Regions from separate parts of the Streptomyces sp. NPDC001750 genome, predicted to be linked through region 2. Evidence: riboswitches for the same ligand, from Rfam matches in the RefSeq annotation. Region 2 holds a riboswitch; the other holds the start of a gene.
What was found. A riboswitch is a leader RNA that binds a small molecule or an ion and turns the genes downstream of it on or off. The one in region 2 is predicted to bind glycine.
Positions count from the first base shown of each region.

Region 1 (4,173 bases), on a different contig from region 2:
CACGTACCTTGAACAGCCAGCCGCCTTCGAAGGGAGCGGAGTTCACCAGCGAGGGGTCGTCCACGACGTCCTGGTTCGCGGCGGTGACCTCGCCGGTCACCGGCGAGTAGAGGTCGCTCACCGACTTGGTCGACTCCAGCTCGCCGCAGGTCTCGCCCGCGGTCACCGTGTCGCCGACCGCGGGGAGCTGCGCGTAGACGACGTCACCGAGCGCGTTGGCGGCGAACTCGGTGATGCCGACCGTGGCGACACCGTCCTCGGCGGTCGACAGCCACTCGTGCTCCTTGCTGTAACGCAGCTGCTGGGGGTTGCTCATGACCTGAATTCTCCTGTACGCGGGGGAGTGCTGATGAACGGTGGTCTTACGGTATGAGACGCGATTGCGTCACTTTCGGGGCACTCGGGTGCCGGACGCGGCGCCGACACCTCTTCCGGAGCCCCGGCCGGGCGTCACTTCCGGCGCTTGTAGAACGGCAGCGCCACGACCTCGTACGGCTCGTGGTTGCCCCGGATGTCCACCCCGACGCCCTCGGTGCCGGGCGTGGCGTACGCGGCGTCCACGTACGCGATGGCGATCGGCTTGCCGAGGGTGGGCGACGGGGCGCCCGAGGTCACCTCGCCGACGACCTCGCCGCCGACGACCACGGAGTAGCCGGCGCGCGGCACCCGGCGGCCCGTGGCGACCAGCCCGACGAGCTTGCGGGGCGGGGCGGCCTCGGCGCGCTCGGCGGCGGCCTCCAGGGCCTCGCGGCCGACGAAGTCGCCCTCCTTCTCGAACTTCACGACCCGGCCGAGACCGGCGTCGAACGGGGTCAGCGCGGTGGTCAGCTCATGGCCGTAGAGCGGCATGCCCGCCTCCAGGCGCAGCGTGTCGCGGCAGGAGAGCCCGCAGGGGACCAGGCCGTGCGGGGCGCCCGCCTCGGTGAGGGCCTTCCACAGCCCCTCGGCGTGCTCGGGCGCGACGAACAGCTCGAAGCCGTCCTCTCCGGTGTAGCCGGTACGGGCGATCAGCGCGGGGACACCGGCGACCGTGCCCGGAAGCCCGGCGTAGTACTTCAGGCCGTCCAGGTCGGCGTCGGTGACCGAGGAAAGGATGGCGACGGAGGCGGGCCCCTGGACGGCGAGCAGCGCGTACGCGTCGCGGTCGTCGCGCACCTCGGTGTCGAAGCCCCCGGCCCGGCCGGTGAGCGCGTCCAGCACGATCTGGGCGTTGCCCGCGTTGGCGACGACCAGATACTCGGGGGCCGCGGCCTCTCCCAGCCGGTAGACGATCAGGTCGTCGAGGATGCCGCCGTCCTCGGCGCAGATCATCGTGTAGCGGGCGCGGCCGACGGCGACGGTGCCGATGTTGCCGACCAGCGCGAAGTTCAGGAAGTCCGCGGCCTCGGGGCCGGTGACGGTGATCTCGCCCATGTGCGACAGGTCGAAGAGACCGGCCTGGGTACGGACCGCGTTGTGCTCGTCGCGCTCGCTGGCGTACCGCAGCGGCATGTCCCAGCCCGCGAAGTCGGTCATGGTCGCGCCCAGCGAACGGTGCAGGGCATCGAGGGCTGTACGGCGGGGTGCGGTGGTCATGGTGTGGCTCCCGGGGCATGACGGCGAGGACAATCCCTCCCCATCTGTCATCGGAACCTGAGAGGTTCGCCGAAAGCCCCCGAAGGGTCCGGTTCGGCTTGCACCTTGGGTGGAGCCGCCGGGCGGCCCGCTTTTCAGATCTGCCTCATCCACGCGGTACGGGGCCTGAGAGATTCAAGGGAGGAACTTGCTCCTTCGGCGCCCGGCCCATCCAATGACCGGAACTCTCCCGCGCGGATTCAAACGGCCTTTATGCAGTTGGCCGGGCCATCATCGCACGCATCGCGCCGGAGTGGGGCCCCGGTCCCCGGGGCAGTTCAACGGCGTGGACGGTTGTGCCGCATTACCGTTTCTTTACACTTCGGCCATGGGTGGACATCCGACAGGGGGAGGGCGATGACGTTACGGCGGTACGCGACGACCGCGGGGGCCGCGCACGGCGCGATGCCCGCACAGGCCGGAGCCCCGGCCGGGGAGGCGCTCGGCCGTCCCGCACCGGTCGTGCGCGACCTGCGGCGGCGCGGCGGGCAGGCCCCGCGCGGCCTGCGCTTCGCGGCGGGCGACGTGGTGGTGGTCTCCGGGCTGCCCGGCAGCGGCAAATCCACCCTCATCCGGCGGACCGCCACGGTCCGCACCATCGATTCGCAGGACACCCGGGACCACTGGGCGCGGAGGATGCCGCGCCTACTCCCGTACGCCCTCTACCGCCCGCTCGTCCGCCTCGCCCACTACGCGGGGCTGCGGCGGGCGCTGCGCTCCGGCGAGTCCGTCGTCGTGCACGACTGCGGAACGCAGACCTGGGTACGCCGCTGGCTGGCCCGTGACGCGCGGCGCCGGGGCCGCGACCTCCACCTGCTGCTGCTCGACGTCACGCCGCAGACCGCGCGGGAGGGACAGCGGGAACGCGGCCGGGGCGTCTCCGGGTACGCGTTCGCCCGGCACCGCAGGGCGGTCGGCCGACTGCTCCGGGACACCGAGACTGGACTGCTGCCGCCCGGCTGCGCCTCGGCCGTGCTCCTGGACCGGGAGGCGGCGGGGCTGCTGGACCGCATCACGTTCACGGGGACGCGGCCCGGGTAGCCGGTCACCTCACCGGGGCGCGGCTCGGGGCCGGGCGGCCGCCGGGACGGGCATCGACGACCCGGGGCGGGGAGTGGCAGGGGGCGGGCTCGCGCCGCCTCGCGACTCCGCCCGCCGCGTGGTCGTCGCTCGTCGACGCCGCGCCGCCCCCTCCGCCTCGCGGTCGAAGCCGCACCAGGACGCTCCCTGATCCACCCCGCTCGCCCCCAGGTCGTAACCTTCTGCCGGAAGGCTCGGGCAGGAGCTCGGGAAAGAAGGGGAAGCAGTGGACATTCCGGCGCAGGTCCAGTCCCATCCGCAGAGCGGATGGCCGGCCAACGAGCTCGAAGAGGTGCTGATGGCCTCGGTCGGAGCGGCGGAGGCTGGCGGGCGCCTCGTCGAGGTGCTCGGGCGCAGCCACGTATGGGTGCCGCTCCCCAACGGCGGCGGCCCCGACTCCCCGGACCTCGACCTGCCGACGCTGGAGATCGACGGAGCGGCGTTCGTCCCCGTCTTCAGCTCCGAACAGCAGTTCCTCGGCTGTGTCGGCGACCGGATGTCCTACACCGTCGCCCCCGCCGTCGAATTCGCCCGCGGCCTGCCCCCGCAGCTCGGCATGGCCGTGAACCCCGGCGGCGCGGTCGGGGTGCCGCTGCCGCCGCCCGCCGTGGCCGAGCTCTGCCGCACCGGACGCACCCCGCTGGACGGACCGGCCACCGGAGGCCGGGTCCGCCTGTATGAACCGGACTGGCAGGAGGAACCCGTCGACTTCCTCTCCGCCGCCGCCGGGGAGTTCGAGGAGAGCGGCGTCGTGCTCACCGCCCGCCGCACGCTGGCCAGCATCGAGGGCGACGACCCCGTCCTCTTCATCGGTGTGGAGTTCGCCGCCTGGGACGAGGCCGCGCGCGATGCCCCGATGGCCGCGCTGGGCCGCGCGCTCGGCCGCGTGGCGGTGCCCTGGCCCGTCAACCTGGTTCTGCTCGACGTGGCGCAGGATCCGGTCGGGGACTGGATGCGGGAGCGGATCCGTCCGTTCTACCAGCGCGCGCAGCGGTAGGCCCGGTCGTCGAGGCGTCGCCCGCCGTGCGACGCCCGGCTCGCACCCACGCGGGGCGGCGAACGTCAGTGCGAGGCGCGTGGTGGGCGCACCGCCCGCCGCGCACACCGTGGGCCACCCTCCGGGTCCGAGGCGTCAAGTCGGTGTCAGGACCGGCACCTAAGCTGGTTTCATGGCGGGTGTCACGGCATCATGCCGCGCCCGTGTGCCCCGGGAGCGGCGGGCCGGCACAGAGGATCGAAGAGGGGCGGGACCAGGTGAGTGCGTCAGGCACCGCGGCGGCCGGGCAGGTCGAGCACATGCTGCGCCAAGTGACGCCCGGGCGCTACGAGGCGTACGAGGCACTGCTCCAGGCCCTCGCGCACGACCGGATCTGGATGCTTCTCTGGAACGGCCGGGCGGGTTCGCCCGATGCCCAGTACGGAAACATGGAGATCGACGGTCTCGGCTACGCCCCCTGCGTGACCTCCGCCCAGGAGCTC
Region 1 is NZ_JBIAUE010000002.1:285,917-290,089, reverse strand. It holds gene gcvH (glycine cleavage system protein GcvH) at 1-316, opposite strand, end outside; gene gcvT (glycine cleavage system aminomethyltransferase GcvT) at 451-1,575, opposite strand; glycine riboswitch at 1,720-1,817, opposite strand; gene ACFYY6_RS04625 (AAA family ATPase) at 1,972-2,655, shown strand; gene ACFYY6_RS04620 (enhanced serine sensitivity protein SseB) at 2,921-3,691, shown strand; gene ACFYY6_RS04615 (enhanced serine sensitivity protein SseB C-terminal domain-containing protein) at 3,949-4,173, shown strand, end outside.
Region 1: linked by a shared signal. The riboswitch ahead of gcvT (glycine cleavage system aminomethyltransferase GcvT) and the one ahead of gcvP (aminomethyl-transferring glycine dehydrogenase) in region 2 are both predicted to bind glycine.

Region 2 (4,173 bases):
GCGCGGTCATCGAGGCCGTCACCGGGCTCACCGGCTCGGTCGGGCTCGCGGGTTCCAAGATGCTGGCCAAGATCGCGTCGGAGGAGGCGAAACCGAACGGTCTGCGGCTCATCGAGCCGGGGACGGAACGGGCGCTGCTCGCCCCCAAGTCCGTGCGGATCCTGCCCGGCGTCGGGCCCGCGACGGCCGATCACCTGCGTCGGGCCGGGATGACGACGGTCGACGACCTGGCCGAGGCGGGGGAGGCGGAGCTCGTACGGCTGCTCGGCAAGGCGCACGGCGGCTCCTTGTACCGCATGGCCCTCGGGCACGACGACCGGCCCGTCGTCGCCGAACGCGACGCGAAGTCGGTGTCGGTCGAGGACACCTTCGACACGGACCTGCACGACCGGGTGCGGGTCAGGACGGAGGTGGAGCGGCTGGCCGACCGGTGCGTCCGGCGGCTGCGCGGGGCGGGGCGGTCCGGGCGCACGGTGGTGCTGAAGGTGCGGCGCTACGACTTCTCCACGCTCACGAGGTCCGAGACGCTGCGGGGGCCCACGGACGATCCCGCGGTGGTCCGGGAGGCCGCCGCGCGGCTCCTGGAGGCCGTCGACACCACCGGGGGCGTACGGCTCCTGGGGGTGGGGGTCACGGGCCTCGCGGACTACACCCAGGAGGACCTGTTCGCCCAGGCCGCCGGCGAGCGGGCCGCCGCCGGGGACACGGCCGAGACGGACGCCGACGAGGGGCGGGAGCCGGACCGCCTGGCGGTCGACGCGTCCGAGGAGGCGCCGGTGACCGCCGAACGGCTCGCGGCCAGGGGCTGGCCCGCGGGCCACGACGTCCACCACGACACATACGGTCACGGCTGGGTGCAGGGCAGCGGTCTCGGCCGGGTGACGGTCCGGTTCGAGGAACCCTGGTCGGCGCCCGGCCGGGTGCGCACGTTCCGGACCGACGACCCGGAGCTGCGGCCGGCCGAGCCGATGCCACTGGTGCGTGATCCGGTGGACTACTCCTCCTGGCCGGCCAGCCTGCCGAAGTCCCTGTCCGGGGCGGTCCCCCCGGGCGAGGAGTCGAGGCCGTAGTGCCGGTACAGCTGGAGCTCCTGTTCCGGTGAGAGGTGGCGGCCGACACCGAAGTCGGGCGCTTCCCTGATCAGGGCGCGGTCGAAGGGGACGCGGAGGGTGTCCTCCACGAATTCGCTGGGTTCCAGCGGGACGAACGCGTCCCGGCTGAAGAGTCCGGTGCGCACGGCCGCCCACTCGGGTACGCCGGTCGCGTCGTCGAGGTACACCTCGTCCACGGTTCCGATCTTGGTGCCCTTGCGGTCGAACGCCTTGCGGCCGATCAGGCTGCGCGGATCGATGTCGGTCTGCACGATCCCTCCCACTGGTCGCGGCTACTCCACAAGCACTACAGAAGGGCACAATCGGGGGGTTGGCCACTCGAGGGATCCGTCACGAACCCCGCTGGTAGGCTGGTGGCGGCCGCTGACCCCGTGCGGGAGAGCCTCCGGAGCCGATCCGAAGGCGCCGAAGGAGCAAATCCTCCCCGGAATCTCTCAGGCCCCCGTACCGCACGGACGAGGTCACTCTGGAAAGCAGGGCGGGTCCCGTGCGGCCGAGTGCCGGTTCGGTTCCCTTCCTCACCGACGGTGAAAGCCGGTGTGCCGCAGGTGTGCCGGTGAAGCTCTCAGGTCGAGATGACAGAGGGGGAGGCCGTTCGGGCACCCGCGCCGCGGTGCCCCTTCGCAGGTCGTGACAGACCAGGAGGCCTCCACCATGACCCCCCGTCGCACTCCGCTCTCCCAGCTGGAGCAGGGCATTCCGTTCGAACAGCGCCACATCGGTCCCGATGCCGAGGCGCAGTCGAAGATGCTCGCCCAGGTCGGTTACGGATCGCTGGACGAGCTGACCGCGGCCGCGGTGCCCGATGTCATCAAGAGCGCCGAGGCGCTCGCCCTGCCGGGCGCCCGCACCGAGGCCGAGGTCCTGGCCGAGCTGCGCGCGCTGGCCGACCGCAACCAGGTGCTGGCCCCGATGATCGGGCTCGGTTACCACGGCACCTTCACCCCGCCGGTGATCCTCCGCAACGTCATGGAGAACCCCGCCTGGTACACGGCCTACACGCCGTACCAGCCGGAGATCTCGCAGGGCCGGCTGGAGGCGTTGCTCAACTTCCAGACCATGGTCGCCGACCTCACCGGGCTGCCCACCTCCGGCGCCTCCCTGCTCGACGAGGGCACCGCGGCCGCCGAGGCGATGGCGCTCTCGCGACGGGTCGGCAAGGTCAAGGACGGCGTCTTCCTGGTCGACGCCGACGCCCTGCCGCAGACGATCGCGGTCGTCGAGACCCGCGCCGAACCGACCGGTGTGGAGGTCGTCGTCGCCGATCTCACCGACGGCATCCCCGCCGAGCTCGCCGAGCGGGGCGTCTTCGGCGTCCTGGTGCAGTACCCGGGCGCCTCCGGCGCGGTGCGCGACCCCCGGCGCGTCATCGAGCAGGCCCGTGAACTCGGTGCGATCGTCACCGTCGCAGCCGACCTGCTGGCCCTCACGCTGCTCACCTCGCCGGGTGAGCTGGGCGCCGACATCGCCGTCGGCACCACGCAGCGCTTCGGCGTTCCGATGGGCTTCGGCGGACCGCACGCCGGCTACATGGCTGTGCGCGAGAAGTTCGCCCGCAGCCTGCCCGGGCGCCTCGTCGGCGTCTCCGTCGACGCGGACGGCAACAAGGCGTACCGGCTGGCCCTGCAGACCCGCGAGCAGCACATCCGCCGCGAGAAGGCCACCAGCAACATCTGCACCGCCCAGGTGCTGCTCGCCGTGATGGCCGGGATGTACGCCGTCTACCACGGCCCCGACGGGCTGCGGCTGATCGCCCGGCGCACCCACCGCTACGCGACGGTCCTCGCCGCAGGCCTGCGCGCCGCCGGTGCCGAGATCGTGACCGGGAGCTACTTCGACACTCTCACCGTGCGCGTCCCGGGCAGGGCCGCCGACATCGTGGCCGCCGCCCGCGAGCGCGGGGTGAACCTGCGGCTCGTCGACGCGGACCTGGTCTCCGTGGCCTGCGACGAGACCACCACGCGTACGCAGATCGCCGCCGTCTGGGCCGCCTTCGGCGCCGGGGGCGACATCGACGCGCTGGACGCCGACGCCGCCGACGCGCTGCCCGAGAACCTGCTGCGCGCCGACGAGTTCCTCACCCACCCGGTCTTCCACCAGCACCGTTCCGAGACGGCCATGCTGCGCTACCTGCGCGGGCTCGCCGACCGGGACTACGCCCTGGACCGCGGCATGATCCCGCTCGGCTCCTGCACCATGAAGCTGAACGCGACCACCGAGATGGAGCCGATCACCTGGCCCGAGTTCGGTGCGCTGCACCCCTTCGCCCCGGCCGAGCAGGCGCAGGGCTTCCTCACCCTCATCCGTGAGCTGGAGGAGCGCCTCGCCGAGGTCACCGGGTACGACAAGGTGTCCATCCAGCCGAACGCCGGGTCGCAGGGCGAGTTCGCGGGCCTGCTGGCCGTGCGCGCCTACCACCGGGCCAACGGCGACGAACAGCGGACCGTCTGTCTCATCCCGTCCTCCGCGCACGGCACCAACGCCGCCAGCGCGGTGATGGCCGGCATGAAGGTCGTCGTGGTGAAGACCGCCGACGACGGCGAGGTCGATGTCGAGGACCTGCGCGCCAAGATCGAGAAGCACCGCGACGAGCTCGCGGTGCTCATGATCACCTACCCGTCGACGCACGGCGTGTTCGAGGAGCACGTCGCGGACATCTGCGCCGAGGTGCACGACGCCGGTGGCCAGGTGTACGTGGACGGCGCCAACCTCAACGCCCTGGTCGGCCTCGCGAAGCCGGGCCGGTTCGGCGGTGACGTCTCGCACCTGAACCTGCACAAGACCTTCTGCATCCCGCACGGCGGCGGCGGCCCCGGCGTCGGCCCGGTCGGCGTGCGCGCGCACCTCGCGCCGTTCCTGCCCAACCACCCGCTGCAGCCCGCCGCGGGCCCCGCGAGCGGGGTCGGACCGGTCTCGGCCGCGCCGTGGGGTTCGGCCGGCATCCTGCCCATCTCCTGGGCGTACGTCCGCCTGATGGGTGGGGAGGGGCTGAAGCACGCGACGCAGGTCGCCGTGCTCGCCGCCAACTACATCGCCAAGCGGCTCGAACCGCACTTCCCGA
Region 2 is NZ_JBIAUE010000015.1:9,092-13,264, forward strand. It holds gene ACFYY6_RS22570 (DNA polymerase IV) at 1-1,070, shown strand, start outside; gene ACFYY6_RS22575 (PRC-barrel domain-containing protein) at 995-1,363, opposite strand; glycine riboswitch at 1,477-1,572, shown strand; gene gcvP (aminomethyl-transferring glycine dehydrogenase) at 1,767-4,173, shown strand, end outside.